One region of the Streptomyces sp. WM6372 genome, then DNA from elsewhere that is predicted to be linked to it. Evidence: riboswitches for the same ligand, from Rfam matches in the RefSeq annotation. Region 1 holds a riboswitch; each other region holds the start of a gene.
The links. A riboswitch is a leader RNA that binds a small molecule or an ion and turns the genes downstream of it on or off. The one in region 1 is predicted to bind cobalamin.
Positions count from the first base shown of each region.

Region 2: linked by a shared signal. The riboswitch ahead of ADK52_RS10615 (energy-coupling factor ABC transporter permease) and the one ahead of ADK52_RS00180 (CbtB domain-containing protein) in region 1 are both predicted to bind cobalamin.
Region 3: linked by a shared signal. The riboswitch ahead of cobN (cobaltochelatase subunit CobN) and the one ahead of ADK52_RS00180 (CbtB domain-containing protein) in region 1 are both predicted to bind cobalamin.
Region 4: linked by a shared signal. The riboswitch ahead of ADK52_RS33430 (CoA-acylating methylmalonate-semialdehyde dehydrogenase) and the one ahead of ADK52_RS00180 (CbtB domain-containing protein) in region 1 are both predicted to bind cobalamin.

Region 1 is NZ_LGDB01000001.1:30,164-34,366, forward strand. Features, by position in the region: gene ADK52_RS00165 (aspartate aminotransferase family protein) at 1-956, shown strand, start outside; gene pucL (factor-independent urate hydroxylase) at 1,187-2,104, shown strand; gene ADK52_RS00175 (histidine phosphatase family protein) at 2,108-2,560, opposite strand; cobalamin riboswitch at 2,560-2,714, shown strand; gene ADK52_RS00180 (CbtB domain-containing protein) at 2,751-2,963, shown strand; gene ADK52_RS00185 (CbtA family protein) at 2,994-3,749, shown strand; gene ADK52_RS00190 (class F sortase) at 4,025-4,203, shown strand, end outside.
Region 2 is NZ_LGDB01000115.1:202,547-206,749, reverse strand. Features, by position in the region: gene ADK52_RS10635 (L-serine ammonia-lyase) at 1-48, shown strand, start outside; gene ADK52_RS10630 (hypothetical protein) at 310-615, shown strand; gene ADK52_RS10625 (SsgA family sporulation/cell division regulator) at 815-1,222, shown strand; gene ADK52_RS10620 (AMIN-like domain-containing (lipo)protein) at 1,340-1,840, shown strand; cobalamin riboswitch at 1,952-2,146, shown strand; gene ADK52_RS10615 (energy-coupling factor ABC transporter permease) at 2,175-2,867, shown strand; gene ADK52_RS10610 (energy-coupling factor ABC transporter substrate-binding protein) at 2,873-3,271, shown strand; gene cbiQ (cobalt ECF transporter T component CbiQ) at 3,275-4,024, shown strand; gene ADK52_RS10600 (energy-coupling factor ABC transporter ATP-binding protein) at 4,030-4,203, shown strand, end outside.
Region 3 is NZ_LGDB01000149.1:42,318-46,520, reverse strand. Features, by position in the region: gene ADK52_RS12745 (precorrin-8X methylmutase) at 1-642, opposite strand, end outside; gene ADK52_RS12740 (cobalamin biosynthesis protein CobG) at 639-2,015, opposite strand; cobalamin riboswitch at 2,155-2,293, shown strand; gene cobN (cobaltochelatase subunit CobN) at 2,326-4,203, shown strand, end outside.
Region 4 is NZ_LGDB01000227.1:116,469-120,671, reverse strand. Features, by position in the region: gene ADK52_RS43180 (MDR family MFS transporter) at 1-1,892, shown strand, start outside; cobalamin riboswitch at 1,969-2,154, shown strand; gene ADK52_RS33430 (CoA-acylating methylmalonate-semialdehyde dehydrogenase) at 2,488-3,987, shown strand; gene ADK52_RS33425 (acyl-CoA dehydrogenase family protein) at 3,992-4,203, shown strand, end outside.

The DNA.
Region 1 (4,203 bases):
GCCGGCCCAAGGTGCTGTCCGCGTACCGCTCGTACCACGGGGCCACCTCCACCGCGATCAACCTGACCGGTGACGCGCGCCGCTTCGGCAACGACAGCGCGACCGCCGGCGTCGTGCACTTCTGGGGGCCGTTCACCTACCGCTCGCCGTTCTACGCGACCACCGAGGCCGAGGAGTGCGAGCGCGCGCTGCGCCACCTCGAGGACACGATCGTCTTCGAGGGCCCGCAGTCCATCGCCGCGATCATCCTGGAGACCGTCGGTGGCGCTCCGGGCGTGCTCGTCCACCCGGACGGCTACCTCGCCGGGGTCCGCGAGCTCTGCGACCGCTTCGGCATCGTCTTCATCCTCGACGAGATCATGGTCGGCTTCGGCCGCACCGGAAAGTGGTTCGCCTCGGAGCACTGGGACGTCACCCCCGACCTGATCTGCTTCGCCAAGGGCGTGACCAGCGGATACGTCCCGCTCGGCGGAGTCGCCATCTCGGCCGCCATCGCCGAGACCTTCGCGCGCCGTCCCTACCCGGGAGGGCTGACCTACTCCGGGCACGTGCTGGCCTGCGGAGCCGCCGTGGCGACGATCAACGTCATGGAGGAGGAGGGCATCGTCGAGCAGTCCGCCCGTACCGGCGCGGAGCTGCTGGGGCCGGGTCTGCGCGCCCTCGCCGAGAAGCACCCGTCGGTCGGGGAGGTCCGCGGCCTGGGCACCTTCTGGGCCCTGGAGCTCGTACGGGACCGGCAGACGCGCGAGCCGCTCGTCCCGTACAACGCGGCCGGGGCGGACAACGCGCCGATGGCCGAGTTCGGGGCCGCCTGCAAGAAGGGCGGGCTGTGGCCGCTGACCGCCGGCAACCGCATCCACGTCGCCCCGCCCTGCAACATCGGCCCGCAGGACGTGGCCAAGGGCCTGCGGATCCTCGACGAGGCCCTGTCCGTGGCGGACGCGCACATGTCCTGACCTGCACGGATATACGGTCACCCAATCCGTGGGTGCCTGTCTTGGACGTTCCGCGCCATTCCGAACACCACGTGAACGTGCTGGAATCCGAGAGAGCACCTACGGACCGGGATGCACGTCAGTCCCGGGGCGGTCCTCCGTGACCGAACGGCGGGGAGCGGGCCGACCGCTGGACGCCGGGCGTACGGGATCCAGTCAGTCGGACTCCGTGTACCCGAAGGAATACAGCCATGAGCAAGCACGTCCTCGCGCAGAACCAGTACGGCAAGGCCGAGAACCGCATCGTCAAGGTCACCCGCAAGGGATCCGACGGGTCATGGCACGAGATCCGCGACCTCAACGTCTCGGTCGCGCTCCGCGGCGAGTTCCGCGACGTCCACCTGACCGGCGACAACGCCAACTGCCTGCCGACCGACACCACCAAGAACACGGTGTACGCCTTCGGCAAGGAGCACGGCATCGCCTCGCCCGAGGCCTTCGGCGTCCTGCTCGCCAAGCACTTCGTCTCCTCCCAGTCGCCGATCCGCGAGGCGCAGATCCGGATCGAGGAGTACGCCTGGGAGCGGATCCCGGTCCCGACGCGCAAGGAGCAGCACTCCTTCGTCCGCAAGGGCCAGGAGGTGCGCACGGCGCAGATCACGTACAGCGAGACGACCGGCCTCCAGGTCATCTCGGGTCTGAAGGACCTGACCGTGATGAACTCGACGAACTCCGAGTTCCACGGCTACATCAAGGACGAGTACACGACGCTGAAAGAGGCGTACGACCGCATCCTGGCGACCAAGGTCACCGCGCGCTGGGCGCACTCGGCGCTCGCCGCCGACGACGCCGCGTTCGACTGGGACCGGTCGTACAAGAAGGTCCGCAAGAACATGCTGGAGGCCTTCGCCGAGACCTACTCGTACTCGCTCCAGCAGACCCTGAACCAGATGGCCGAGCGGGTGCTCGACAACTGCCCGCGGGTCAACGAGGTACGCCTCAACCTCCCCAACAAGCACCACTTCCTCGTCGACCTGGAGCCCTTCGGCCTCAAGAACGACAACGAGGTCTACTTCGCGGCGGACCGGATGTACGGCCTGATCGAGGGCACCATCCACCGCGACGGCGTGCAGCCGGTGATCGCGACGAGCGACTGGATCGTCGCGTAGCGGCTACTCGTCGAGTGGCCGGCCGAGTTGGAGGTTCCACCGGCCGAGCCGCCCGGTGAGGTGGGTCACCGTGTCCGGCCGTACGTCGAGGCGCCAGAACGCTGCGGCCGGCAGCTCCAGCGCGTGCACCACGCCCGCCCGTACGACGGCCTGGTCGACCACGGCGCGATGCGTGCCGGGGTCCAGGCCGGCGAGTGCGGCGCCCACGCGGGCGATCAGCGCGGTGACGGATTCCCCGCCGGGCGGCGCGTAGCCGGGGTCGGTCAGCCATCGCTGTACGGCGGCCGGATCCTCGGCGGAGACCTCGTCCAGGGTCCGGCCCGCCCATGCCCCCGTGTCCGGGCCGCGCAGGCCCTCGTAACCCGGGCAGGGGACGCCGTGGCCGAAACGTATCTGCCGTGCGGCGGCGTCGAACGGGCGTGTCACGAACTGAACTCGTACCACGGCACTCTTCATAAGGGGAGCGTAAACGCGGTACCGTCTCGGACGACAACCTAAAAAAGACGACGGTATGACGGAAGTACCGGTGAAAATCCGGCACGGTCGCGCCACTGTGAATCCTCCCGGAGGGGGAGGGAAAGTCAGACCCGCCATGTCGTCGCGAGCACCACTGACCGGGACGCGTGTTCCCTCTGGAGGTACTGCCATGGCTCACTCCGCCGTGCCCACGACGGCCCCCGCCGTCGCCCCGATTTCGCTCTCCGCGCTCGCCCCCTGGGCCGTGTTCGTCGGCGTCCTGATGCTGGTCCTGCTCTACCTCGTCGGTGCCGAGCAGGGCGCCACCGCGCTCTTCGAAGGCGACACCGTCCACGAGTGGATGCACGACGGTCGCCACCTCCTCGGCTTCCCCTGCCACTGATCTCCACCTCAGCAAGGGAAGAACCGAACCATGAACCCCATTTCCCCCCGCGTCCTGCTGGTCCGGGGCATGCTGGCCGGTCTGCTCGCAGGCGTGGCCGCCTTCCTCGTCGCGTACGTCCTGGGTGAGTCCAAGGTCGACGCGGCCATCGCCATCGAGGAAGCGGGCCACGCCGCCCACGACCACGGCGAGGAGGCCGCCCCGGTCAGCCGGGCCCTCCAGGCCACGGCCGGCCTCGGCACCGGCACGCTGCTGTACGGGATCGCGCTCGGCGGCATCGCCGCGCTCATCTTCTGCTACGCCCTGGGCCGCATCGGCCGCTTCGGCCCGCGGGTCACGGCCCTGCTGGTCTCGGGCGGCCTGTTCGTCGCCCTCAACCTCGTGCCGTTCCTCAAGTACCCCTCCAACCCGCCGGCCGTCGGAGACCCCGACACCGTCGTCCGGAGGACCACCCTCTACGTCTTGATGATCGCGCTGAGCGTGCTGCTGTCGGCGGCCGCGCTCATCCTGGGCCGGCGCCTGGCGCCCAAGCTCGGGAACTGGAACGCGTCGATCGTGGCCTCGGTCGCCTTCGTCGCGGCGGTCGCCGTCGCCTACGCGTCCCTGCCCGGCATCAACGAGGTCCCGGCGGACTTCCCGGCCGCCCTGATCTGGCAGTTCCGCCTCGCCACCCTGGCCATCCAGGCCGTGATGTGGACGACCTTCGGTCTGGCCTTCGGCGTCCTCGCCGAACGCTCCCTCACCCCGGCCGCCGCCCCGCGGCAGGAGGCGCAGCCCGCGAGCTGACGCCGAACCCGGCAATCCACGGCCCTGACCGCCCCGGCGGCCGGGGCCGCGGTGTTTTCTCCGGTCCACTCGTTCGGTCGTATCTCGCGCAATCCACGGAATGGCGGTGGCTTACCCGTCGCCAGCTGGGAAGACGTCCGCGACGGGACGGCGACACGCCTGTGACGCGGCGTCACTCTCCGGCGTTGTAAGCGGTACTGACGGGCAAGGAGAGGGTCCACTGCTCTCAGGAGTCCCGGCCGCCGGAGCCGGGGACCGGATCGGGAGGGAAGTCCATGGCCCGCGCCAAGTGGGTGGTCGGCGTGCTGACAGTGGCTCTGCTGGGAGCCGGCGTCGGCATGCTGCGGAGCACCGAGGGTGCCCGGCCCGCGGCGGCCACCGCCGCCGACGCGCTGCCCTCCCGCGCGCTGGGTCTGTCCGGCCACCGCCGGCTCGTCGAGCAGCTGGAGCATGC
Region 2 (4,203 bases), on a different contig from region 1:
AAGGAGACCGCCCGCGGCGGCCTGGCCGTCAACGTCATCGAATGCTGATGCCTTGATCCGGCACGCATGACGGAGGAGGGGCCCGGCGCGGTGCGCGCCGGGCCCCTCCGGCGTTCCACAACACGGTGAAATCGCAGGCCAATTGAGGTTTGCGGGGAGTTGATCACGCTTGAGGGCGAACCCTCCGCTGCGGGCTGGTTTCTCGATGATCACATGCGCCATGGTGATCACGTGACGTCGCGGCCACACCCCCGGCGGTCGGCCAACCGCCTTGGACCGCAGCCTTTTTGTGCACTGGAGGACCTCATCATGGCAAGCAACCGCAGCATCCGCGTCCTGGCGGCCGTCGCAGCGCTCCCCTTCGCCGTCGCGCTCTTCGCCGGCACGGCCCAGGCCGACAACGGAGCCGGTGCGGGCGTCTCGTCCGACGCCGCCGTCGCCGAGATCCTCGGCAGCGGGGTCGCCGGCGGCAACCTCGGCAACTCCTCCACCACCCAGCAGGTCGCCACGGGCTCCGGGGCGTCCAACCAGAGCAACGGCGCCCAGGCCAACGGCGCCGGCTTCACCGCCATCGGGCAGTCCAACGGCTCGTTCGTGTTCAACCCCGTCCCGTAACGGACCGGTGACGCGGCGGCCCGCCTTCCCCCCGGAGGGCGGGCCCCTTCGCGTTCCCGTCCCCGTTCCTGTGAGAAGACGGGCCCAGCGGCCCCCGGGGTCGGGACCTTCGGCCCGCCGGGGCGGCCGGGGGGTGGGCTAGCTTGCCCGGGAGGGCCCGCAAGCCGCCCGGCCGGGACACGACAGAGAGGCGCAGCGCATGGACGGCATCGAGTACCGCGTCCTCCCGCTCCGGCTGGAGGCCTCGCCCGAGCCCGTGCCGGTGTGCGGGGCCTTCACGTACCGCCGCGACCGGCCCTACGAGCTGGCGCTCGACTTCCGGGGGGCCGGGATGCACCTGGCGCGCTGGGTGTTCTCCCGGGACCTGCTGCTCGACGGGGAGATCTGCGCGACGGGCGAGGGGGACGTCCAGGTGTGGCCGCGGTGGCGGGGCGGGGAGCCTCGGGTCTTCCTCGCCTTCAGCAACGGCGCGCAGAGCTGCGTGGTGTCCGCCCGGGCGAAGGACGTACGGGCGCTGTGCCGGCGGCTGGTCGGGCTGGTGCCGCGGGGCGAGGAGCGGCGGCACTACGACCTCGACGCCGAGCTCAGCACCCTCCTCCCCCGGTAGCGGAGGATTCAGGGCTGTTTCTTTTGGTTTGCTCCGGTTTGGGTGCAACCATGAGCCCGCCGGGAGTGTCCTCAGCAGTGACACCGGTCCCCGCCTCCGAAGAATCAGGGGGACGTCATGAATCACCTCCACCGCCGGCAGCTCGTGGCACTCGCCACAGGTGCGCTGCTCACCGCCGGGATCACCCTCGCCGCGCCGGCCTCGGCCGCCGTCCGGCCCACGCCGCTCGTCGTGAACGCCCGCTGGGGCGGACACTGCACGTACGACCGCATCGTCATCGACCTGCGGGGATACGTTCCCCGGGCCACCGTCACCCGCGTCCCCCGGCTGGTCCACGACGGGTCCGGCGCACCCGTCCCGCTGACGGGGAAGTACTTCCTGGAGATCCGGCTGCATCCCGCCGCGGCGCACGACCGCACGGGCGCCGGCACGTACCGCGGGCCGAAGCTGGTCAGGATCCACCTGCCGCAACTGAAGGGCCTCGCCCTGACCGGCGACTTCGAGGGGTACGTGACCTTCGGCGCCGCCTTCGGCGCCAAACCCTCCGTCAGCTCCTTCACGCTGCACGGGCCCGAGCGGTTCGTACTGGACGTCGCGCACCGCAACGTCTGCCGCTAGGTCGTGGCCGCCGCTCGGGCCGGAGCCTCGTACGGGCCCGGGCGGCGCCGCCGCCGGACCGCACCCGTTCGGAACCGTTCGGGCCGGGTTGGTGCCGGTCCGTCCGTCCGACTAAGGTCATCTGGCCTTGGTGTTCGGGAAACCGGTGGAGAACCGGTGCGGCCCTCGCCACTGTGAACGGGAAGTCCGGCTCCATCCCGCGGGAGGCCACTGGGCGGCGCGGGAAGTTCCGCACCGCCCGGGAAGGCGGAGCCAGGGCATCAGCACCCGTGAGCCAGGAGACCGGCCGGGGCGCGTTGTCCATCCACGAGGTGCTGGAGAGGTCTCCCCACTCATGCATATAGCCGAGGGGTTCCTGCCCCCTTTGCACGCGGTCGCCTGGGGCGCCGCGTCCGCTCCGTTCGTCGTCCACGGTGTCCGCGCCCTCACCCGCGAGGTGAAGGCGAACCCGGAGAGCACGCTGCTGCTCGGGGCGTCCGGAGCGTTCACTTTCGTCCTTTCCGCCCTGAAGATCCCTTCGGTGACGGGCAGTTGCTCGCACCCCACCGGAACCGGACTCGGGGCGATCCTGTTCCGGCCGCCGATCATGGCGGTGCTCGGCACGATCACCCTGCTCTTCCAGGCGCTGCTGCTGGCGCACGGCGGGCTGACCACCCTCGGCGCGAACGTCTTCTCGATGGCGATCGCCGGGCCCTGGGCGGGCTACGGGGTGTACCTGCTGCTGAAGCGCTTCGACGTCCCGCTGATGGTGACCGTCTTCTTCGGCGCCTTCTTCGCCGACCTGGTCACCTACTGCGTGACCTCCGTGCAGCTGGCGCTGGCCTTCCCTGACCCGGGGAGCGGGTTCCCGGGCGCCCTCGCGAAGTTCGGGGGCATCTTCGCGGTGACCCAGATCCCGCTCGCGGTGAGCGAGGGGCTGCTGACGGTGCTCGTGATGCGGCTGCTGATGCAGTCGAGCAAGTCGGACCTGGTCCGGCTGGGCGTCGCGAAGCTGAGCGGTCGCAGCGAGCGGAAGGCGGCGGTCTGATGGGCATGAGCCGGAACACGAAGATCAACGGCCTGCTGCTGCTCCTGGTGGCGGCACTGGCGGTACTGCCGATCGCACTGGGGATGGGCGAGGGCAAGGAGGAGCCGTTCACGGGCGCGGACGCGCAGGCGGAGACGGCGATCACCGAGCTGAAACCGGACTACGAGCCCTGGTTCTCGCCGCTGTACGAACCCCCCTCCGGGGAGGTGGAGTCGGCGCTGTTCGCCCTCCAGGCGGCACTGGGCGCGGGCGTTCTCGCGTACTACTTCGGCGTCCGCAAGGGCCGCCGCCAGGCCGCTGCCGCTGCCGCCGCTGCCACTGGTGCCACTGCCGCGGGCGCCGCGAGTGCCGCTGGTGCCACTGGTGCCGCCGGTGCCGCCGCCGGCCCCACCGCGGAGTCGTAGGCGGTGCTGCCGATCGACGTGGCGGCGCACGGCAGTCGGTGGCGCCGCCGCCATCCGCTGGAAAAAGCCCTGCTGGGGTTCGGTCTGACGGTCACCGCCGTGTGCCTGCCGCCCTGGCCCGGCGGGCCCCTGGTCGCCGCCGCCACGCTGGCCGTGCTCCTCGGCCCGGCGGGCGTGGCCGGGCGTCAGCTGTGGCGGGCGTTCCGGATCCCGCTGGGCTTCTGCTTCACCGGCGCGCTGCCGCTGCTCGTCGCCGTCGGCGGCCCGGCCGGGTTCGTCTCACTCGCGCCCGACGGCCCCCGGCACGCCGCGGAGCTGCTGCTGCGGACCTCGGCGGCCTCCCTCGGGGTGCTGCTGTTCGCCTTCACGACGCCCGTCTCGGACGTCCTGCCCCGGCTGGTCCGGGCCGGGGTCCCGGCGCCGGTGGTGGACGTGGCCCTGGTCATGTACCGCATCGGTTTCCTGCTGCTGGACTCGATGGCCCAGGTACGGCGCGCCCAGGCGGCCCGTCTGGGCCAGTCCGGGCGGGCGGCGGTGTGGCGTTCGCTGGCCGGGCTCGCCGCGACCTCCTTCGTACGGGCCTTCGACCGCGCGGCGCGGCTCCAGGAGGGGCTGGCCGGCCGCGGCTACGACGGCTCGCTGCGGGTCCTCGTACCGGAGGCGGCCCTGTCGTGGCGGTTCCTGGCGGCGTCGGGGGCCCTCCTGGCGGCACTGATCACCCTGACCCTCACCCTGAAGGGGCTTTACCCGTGAACCCGTTGGACCGGTTGAACCCGTTGGTCGAACTGGCCGGCGCCGGCTACGCGTACGAGGACGGCCCGATGGTCCTCGCCGACGTCGACTTCTCCATCGCGCGGGGCCGGGCGCTGGTCCTGCTGGGCCGCAACGGCAGCGGGAAGACCACGCTGATGCGGCTGCTGAGCGGGGGCCTG
Region 3 (4,203 bases), on a different contig from region 1:
TTCCTCGCTCGCGATCGCGTTGACGGCGGCGGCCGCGATGGCGCTGCCGCCGCGCCGGCCGCGCACGATCAGGTGGTCGAGCCCGGAGCCGTGGGCGGCGAGCGCGTCCTTGGACTCGGCGGCGCCGATGAAGCCGACCGGGACGCCGATGACGGCGGCGGGGCGCGGGGCGCCCTCCTCGATCATCTCCAGCAGCCGGAACAGCGCGGTGGGCGCGTTGCCGACGGCGATCACGGAGCCCTCCAGCAGGCCGCGGTCGCGCCAGACTTCGAGGGCCGCGGCGCTGCGCGTGGTGCCCATCTCGGCGGCGAGGGCCGGCACGGCGGGGTCGGAGAGGGTGCAGATCACCTCGTTGCCGGCGGGCAGCCGCTTGCGGGTGACGCCGCTGGCGACCATCTGCACGTCGCAGAGGATCGGCGCGCCCGCGTTCAGTGCGGCCCGCGCGCGGAGCACGACGTCCGGGGTGTAGCCGAGGTCCTGGGGCAGGTCGGTCATTCCGCAGGCGTGGATCATGCGCACCGCGACCTGGGCGACGGAGGCGGGCAGCCCGGAGAGGTCCGCCTCGGCGCGGATCGTGGCAAAGGACTGGCGGTAGATCGCCGCGCCGTCCTTCTCGTACTCGAACACTGTGTACTCGCTCATTTCTTCGCTGCGTCGTGGGAGGTGGTGCGGCGTACGGCCGCGAGGGCCGCGGGAAGTTCGGAGGCCGGGACACCGCGGCGCGGGGCTCGGCCGGGCGCGCAGAGGTCGTACCCGTCGGCGGTGGCGACCACGTCCGCCCAGGCGGTGCCGCGGGGGTGCCCGCACCGGCGTTCGCAGCCGGACCAGTGCACGGGCAGCGGGCGGGTCGCCTCCACGGGCGCGTGCGTCTGGTCCTGGGCCTGGTCCTGGTCCTGGGCCTGGACTTGCGCCTGCCCCTGCTGCGCTACGACGGCACGCGCGTCGGCGCGTACGTCCGCCAGGGATTTCGCGCAACCGGGCTGCCCCGTGCAGGCGGTGACGGACCGCCAGGGATCGTCGGCGCCGGTCACCAGCCCGGCCCCGGCGAGCCCGGCGAGCGCGCCGCCGGCGGCGTGGGCGGGCAGGCCGGGGACGACGATCCCGCGCCAGGGGGTCAGGCGGAGCCGGCCCGTGAGCCCGGCCAGCCGGCGCCACTGCGCGGTGGTCAGGCGCCCCAGCGGCGCGAACACGCTCAGCGCCGCGGCGCCGTCGGGGCCGTCGACCACGCCGGGTTCGGGTGCCGGTCCGCGCAGGGCGGCCGGCCCCCGTACGACGGAGGCGGAGATGCCGGCGGCGGCCAGCCGAGCACCCAACTCATCGGAACGCAGCGCCTGTTCGGCGGGCAGCTCGGCGACCCGCCAGGCCCGGGTGCCGGCCCGGCGGACGGCGTCGAGGAAGTACGAGGCCGCGACGAGCGCGGCCCGCGGCGCATCGGCGGCGGCCACGAGCAGGGCGTCCGCCGCGCCGGCGGTCCACAGCAGGGCCCGGCCCCCGTCCCGGAGGGCCGCCAGGTTCACATCGGCGGCGAGCGAGGTCACGTCCCCGCGGCCGTCGTCGAGGGCGAACAGGAAGCGTCCGGACAGTCCGGCCGCCGGCGCGCTCGCGCACAGCAGCCGGTCCAGCTCCGCGACCCAGGGCGCCACGTCGGGCAGGCCGCGCCGGTCCAGGCCGGTCAGCGGCGAGGCGACGATGTTGCGGACCCGCTCGTGGGTGGGCGCGGGCAGCAGCCCGGCGCGCACGAGCACGGCCTGCAGCTCGCCGCCGCAGCTCGCACCGAGTCCGCGCAGCTGCGCGTTGCCGCGCGAGGTGAGGTCGATGTGCCCGTCGCCGAGCCGGTCCGCCGCATCGGCCAGCAGCAGGGCCGCGTCCGCGTCGAGCATCCCGCCGGGTATCCGGATCCGGGCCAGGTGCCCGTCGTCCGCCGCGTGCAGCCGCAGCGCACCGGGGCAGGCGTCACCGCGGTCACGTATGACCGGTTCGTCCCGCGATGCGGCGGAAGGGGGCTGGGGCGGCATGGCGGCGAGCATACCCACGATTCCCCGACCCCGAGCTGTGTCCGTCACCACCCGCCCCCTGCGCCCCACTCTCCGCCCGACCTGCCCGGATCCGCTCCCCGCGCCCGGGCCACCCCCACTCCCGGCCAGGGAGAACGCCACCTAAGATGACCACCGGCGGAGCCACGTGGCCCGCTGGGAGGAAGCCCGGTGCGAATCCGGCGCGGTCCCGCCACTGTGAACCCCGCGGAGCGATCCGCCGGGTGAGTCAGGAACTCCCGCTGTCCACACTGCCCGGGGCGCGGAAACCCCGAGGAAGGCATGCCGCCGCATGATCCTGCTGCTGTCGACGTCCGACACCGATCTGCTCAGCGCCCGCGCCGCCGCGGACGGCCCCGTGCCGTACCGGTTCGCGAACCCCTCCCGCCTTCCCCTCGACGACCTCCCCGCCCTGCTCGACGGCGTCGACCTGGTCGTCGTACGCCTCCTCGGCGGCCTGCGCGCCTGGCAGGAAGGCCTCGACCTGCTCCTGGCGCCGACCCAGACCCGCCCGGTGGTCGTCCTCACCGGCGAACAGGCCCCGGACGCCCAGCTGATGGAGGCCTCGACGGTCCCGATCGGCATCGCGGCCGAGGCGCACGGCTACCTCGCCCACGGCGGCCCCGCCAACCTGGACCAGCTGGCCCGGTTCCTCTCCGACACCGTGCTGCTCACCGGCCACGGCTTCGAGCCGCCCGCCGCGGCGCCCACCTGGGGCCCCCTGGAGCGCACCCCGGTGCGCCCGTACGGGCCGCGCATCGCGGTGCTCTACTACCGCGCCCACCAGATGAGCGGCAACACCGCCTTCGTGCACGCCCTGTGCGACGCGATCGTGGAGACCGGCGGCACCCCCGTACCCCTGTACGTGTCCTCCCTGCGCGCCCCCGAGCCGGAGCTGATCGCCGAGCTGGAGTCGGCGGACGCGATCGTCACCACGGTGCTCGCGGCCGGCGGCACCAAGCCCGCGACGGCCTCGGCCGGCGGCGACGACGAGTCCTGGGACGCGGGCGCGCTCGCCGGCCTCGGCGTCCCGGTTCTGCAGGCCCTGTGCCTGACCGGCTCGCGCAGCGCCTGGGAGGAGAACGACGAGGGCCTGTCCCCGCTCGACGCCGCCACGCAGGTCGCCGTACCCGAGTTCGACGGCCGCCTGATCACCGTCCCGTTCTCCTTCAAGGAGTTCGACGAGGACGGGCTGCCGGCGTACGTGGCCGACCCCGAGCGCGCCGCCCGCGTCGCCGGCATCGCCGTGCGGCACGCCCGGCTGCGGCACATCGCGCGCCGCGACAAGAAGGTCGCGCTCGTCCTTTCCGCGTACCCGACCAAGCACTCCCGCATCGGCAACGCGGTCGGCCTCGACACCCCGGCCAGCGCCGTGGAACTGCTGCGCACCCTCATCGCGGGCGGCTACGACTTCGGCCCCGTCGAGGACATCCCGGGCCTCGTCTCGGGCGACGGCGACGAGCTGATCCGCGCCCTGATCGAGGCCGGCGGCCACGACCAGGACTGGCTGACCGAGGAGCAGCTGGCCCGCAACCCGGTCCGGATCCCGGCCGCCGACTACAAGCGGTGGTTCGCCGAGCTCCCCGCCGAGCTGCGCGGCAGCGTGGAGCAGCACTGGGGTGAGGCCCCGGGCAACATGTTCGTGGACCGCTCGGCCAACCCGGAGGGCGACATCGTCCTCGCGGCCCTGCGCCGCGGGAACCTGCTCATCCTGATCCAGCCCCCGCGCGGCTTCGGCGAGAACCCGATCGCGATCTACCACGACCCGGACCTGCCGCCCTCGCACCACTACCTGGCCGCGTACCGCTGGATCCAGGCGCGCGCGGAGGACGGCGGCTTCGGCGCCGACGCGATGATCCACCTGGGCAAGCACGGCAACCTGGAGTGGCTGCCGGGCAAGAACGCCGGGCTGTCCGCGGCCTGCGCGCCGGACGCCGCGCTCGGCGACCTGCCGCTGATCTACCCGTTCCTGGTCAACGACCCGGGCGAGGGCACCCAGGCCAAGCGCCGCGTGCACGCCACCCTGGTCGACCACCTGGTGCCGCCGATGGCGCGCGCGGAGTCGTACGGCGACATCGCGCGCCTGGAGCAGCACCTCGACGAATACGCGCAGATCTCCGCGATGGACCCGGCGAAGCTGCCGGCCATCCGCGCCCAGATCTGGACGCTG
Region 4 (4,203 bases), on a different contig from region 1:
AGACCGGCCTGAACGCCCACCTCTTCCGGGTCGCCGAGGAGGAGGCGGACCTGACCGGCGTACCGGAGACGCTGGTCGGCCTCGTACGGGAATGCCTGCACAAGGACCCGGCCCGGCGGCCGAGCCCCCGGGAAGTGGCCGAGCGTACGGCGGCGGATCAGGGGACGGATCAGGCGGCGGAGTGGCTGCCGGGCGCCGTACTGGCGCAGCTCGGCCGCCATGCCGCCGAGCTGCTCGACTACGCCCCGGTGATCCCCGCCCAGGCTCCGGCCCCCGAGCGGATGCCCGTCCCGCAGGACCAGCGGCGGGACCAGCCGCCGCCCCTGCCGCCCGCCTACGCCCCGACGCCTCCCGCGCCCTTCGATCCCGCGCGGGGATTCGGGCCGCCCCCGGGCGCGCCCCCGAGCGCCTGGCCGCTGATCCCGCCCCAGGCCTCCCCTTCCGGTCAGGAGCCCGCGCACCCCAAGCGCTGGTGGGGGCTGGCGGTGATCGCGCTGGTGCAGTTGCTGGTGTTCCTGCAAGCGGGGAACTTCAGCGTCGCCCTTCCGGGTGTGCGGGCCGACCTGGACGTGTCCGCCGATGGCATGCGGACGATGGTCGGCGCCTACGGCATCGCCTTCGGTGCGGTGCTGCTGTTCGGCGGGCACATCGCGGACGTCGTGGGACGCAAACAGACACTGATCGTCGGTCTGCTCGGCTGCGCGGCCGCCTCGGCGCTCGGCGGATCGGCCGGTGAGTCCGGCACGCTCGTCTGGGCCCGCGTCCTCCAGGGCGTCTTCGGCGGGCTGCTGACACCGGCCGCGCTGTCCCTGGTGGCCACGGGCTTCACCGACCCGAAGGAACGCGGCAGGGCCTTCGGGATCTACGCCGCGATCGCGGCCGGAGGCACGGCACTCGGGACGGCCGAGGGCGGATGGCTGGTCAACGCCCTGAGCTGGCGCGGCTCGCTGTACGTCGGGGTTCCCATCGCCGTGATCGCGCTGATCGGCACGCTCGCCCTGGTGCACGAGCGCCCGGGCCGCACCGCCGGCCACTTCGACGTACCGGGCGTGCTGCTCGGCTCCGGCGGGGTCACCGCCCTGATGTACGGACTCGGCGAGGCCCAGCCGCGCGGCTGGGCCACCCCCCTGGTCCTGGTCCTGCTCGTGGGGGGCGTCCTCCTGCTCGCCGGTTTCCTGTGGCGGCAGTCCGCGGCATCGAACCCGCTCCTCCCGGCGTACGTCTTCACGGACCCGAACCGCGCGGGCGGTCTCCTCGCCGTGCTCCTGGCCGGGGTCGGCACCTTCGCCCTGTACCCGGTCGTGGGCTACTACCTCCAGGTCGTCCTGGGCTACGACCCGGCCACGGCCGGAGAGGACTTCCTCCCCCTGGTCGCCGCGATCGTGGTCGGCTCCACCCAGGTCTCCGCCCGACTGCTGCCCCGCGTCGCGCCCCGCGTCCCGATCCTGGCGGGCCTGGCGCTCACGGCGGTCGGGCTGTTCCTGCTGACCGGCCTGAGGTTCGAGGGTTCGTACGCGACCGGGGTGCTGCCCGGCATGCTCCTCGTCGGCCTCGGTATCGGCGTGGCGTTCGTCCCGATCTTCGCCACCGTGACCGGCGCGGTCGCGGCGGAGCATTCCGGGAGAGCCGCGGCGGCCCTCTTCACGGCCCAGGCACTGGGCACGGCGATCGGCGCGGCAGTGTTCGACACCGTGCTTTCCGGCCGGGTGGGCCGCCTGGGCGCCGGGTCGGTGATGCCTCGGATGATCGAGAAGGAGCTGTTGCGCGCCCAGACCGCCAACTTGTGGTGGGCGGCCGGCAGCGTGGTGCTCGCGGGTCTGGTCGCCGGCCTGATGGTCCGGTCCCGGGGCCCCCGGGACGGCGCACGGCCTGCCTCCGCGGCAGGCGGCTGATCGGGCCCGCGTTCACCCGACGCGGTGGAGGTGGCCGGACTTCCGGTGGAGGGGGGTGGACTTACTAGGACGTCCAACTATATGTTCGTGACAGAGCCCGCGGTGCAGGGAAGCCGGTGTGAATCCGGCGCGGTCCCGCCACTGTGACCGGGGAGCGTGTTGTCCAGCAGGTCAGGCCACTGACGGGGAGATCCGTCGGGAAGGCCGGACGGCGCGCGCTGATCCGGGAGTCAGGATACCGGCCGTGGGGTGTTCCGTGTTGTCCACGAGGATGGAGAAGACACGCATGGCACCGGTACGTGACCACGGCCCTGGTGATCCGGCGGAGTTCGCGAAGTACGCGGCCATGACCGCGCGTTCGTAGCTCACCGAAGGCATCCGCACCCGCGCCTGCACCCGCTTGCCGCTCAGGCATGAGCTTGCGCAGGCGCATCCCCCTCCGCACCCGCATCCGCGCCGGCCCCCGCAACCCGCCCCGCGCCTGCTGCCTTCGCTGTCCCGCGGCCCGCCCGGCGGCGGCGCGCACCACGACCGGTGCCGCCCCGCCGGCCCGCCGCGCCCTCCTCGGATCCCACCTGACGAGAGCAGGCTTCCCATGGTCCGTGAACTCACCCACTTCATCGGCGGAAAGCACACCACCGGGACCTCAGGTCTCCACGCCGACGTGTACGACCCCAACACCGGAGCCGTCCAGGCCCGCGTTCCCCTGGCGGGCCGCGCCGACACCGAGGCGGCCATCGCCAACGCCGAGGAGGCACAGGCGGAATGGGGCCAGTGGAACCCGCAGCGGCGTGCCCGCGTCATGCTGCGCTTCCTCCAGCTCGTCGAAGGCGAACGCGAGGCACTGGCCCGGCTGTTGTCCGCCGAGCACGGCAAGACCGTCGCCGACGCCCACGGCGACCTCCAACGCGGGCTGGAGGTAGTCGAGTTCGCCGCCGGAATTCCGCACCTCCTCAAGGGCGAGTTCACCGACAACGCCGGCTCCGGCATCGACGTGCACTCGCTGCGCGGCCCGCTCGGGGTCGTCGCCGGGATCACCCCCTTCAACTTCCCCGCGATGATCCCGCTGTGGAAGGCCGCACCAGCCCTCGCCTGCGGAAACGCCTTCATCCTCAAGCCCTCCGAGCGGGACCCCTCCGTACCGCTGCGCCTCGCCGAGCTGTTCCTGGAGGCCGGGCTGCCGCCGGGCGTGCTCAACGTGGTCAACGGCGGCAAGGAGGCCGTCGACACCCTCCTGGAGGACCCGCGCGTCCAGGCCCTCGGCTTCGTGGGTTCCACCCCGATCGCCGCGCACATCTACGCCACCGCCGCCGCCCACGGCAAGCGCGCCCAGTGCTTCGGCGGCGCCAAGAACCACATGATCGTGATGCCGGACGCCGACCTCGACCAGGCCGCCGACGCCCTCATCGGCGCCGGCTACGGCTCGGCCGGCGAGCGCTGCATGGCGATCTCCGTCGCCGTCCCCGTGGGCGAGGAGACCGCGGACGCGCTGGTGGCCAAGCTGACGGAGCGCATCTCCGCCCTGCGCATCGGCACCTCCGACGACCCGGACGCCGACTTCGGCCCCCTCGTCAGCCGGGAAGCCCTCGACCGGGTCAACCGCCACGTCGGCATCGGCGCCACCGAGGGCGCCGAACTCCTCGTGGACGGACGAGGGTTCACCCTCCCCGGCCACGAGAACGGCTTCTTCGCCGGAGCCTCCCTCTTCGACCGGGTGACCCCGCAGATGCGGATCTACCGCGAGGAGATCTTCGGCCCGGTGCTGTGCGTCGTACGGGCCGCCGACTACGAGGAGGCCCTGCGCCTGCCCAGCGAGCATCCGTACGGAAACGGCGTGGCCATCTTCACCCGCGACGGCGACACCGCCCGCGACTTCACCCGCCGCGTCAACACCGGCATGGTCGGCGTCAACGTCCCCATCCCGGTCCCCGTCGCCTACCACACCTTCGGAGGCTGGAAGAAGTCCGGCTTCGGCGACCTGGGTCAGCACGGTCCGGACGCCATCCGCTTCTACACCCGCACCAAGACCGTCACCTCGCGCTGGCCCTCCGGGGCCAAGGAGGGCGCGAGCTTCACCATCCCGACGATGGGATGACGCCGTGACCACGACCCTGCTCACCAAGGACCAGCTCGCCCTGGCCGAGGTCACCCTCGACTTCGCCCAGGAGCAGCTCGCCCCGCACTCCCTCACCTGGGACCAGGACAAGCACTTCCCCGTCGACGTACTGCGCCGCGCGGCCGGCCTCGGCCTCGCCGGGCTCTACGTACGCGAGGAGTCCGGCGGCTCCGGCCTCAGCCGCACCGACGGCGT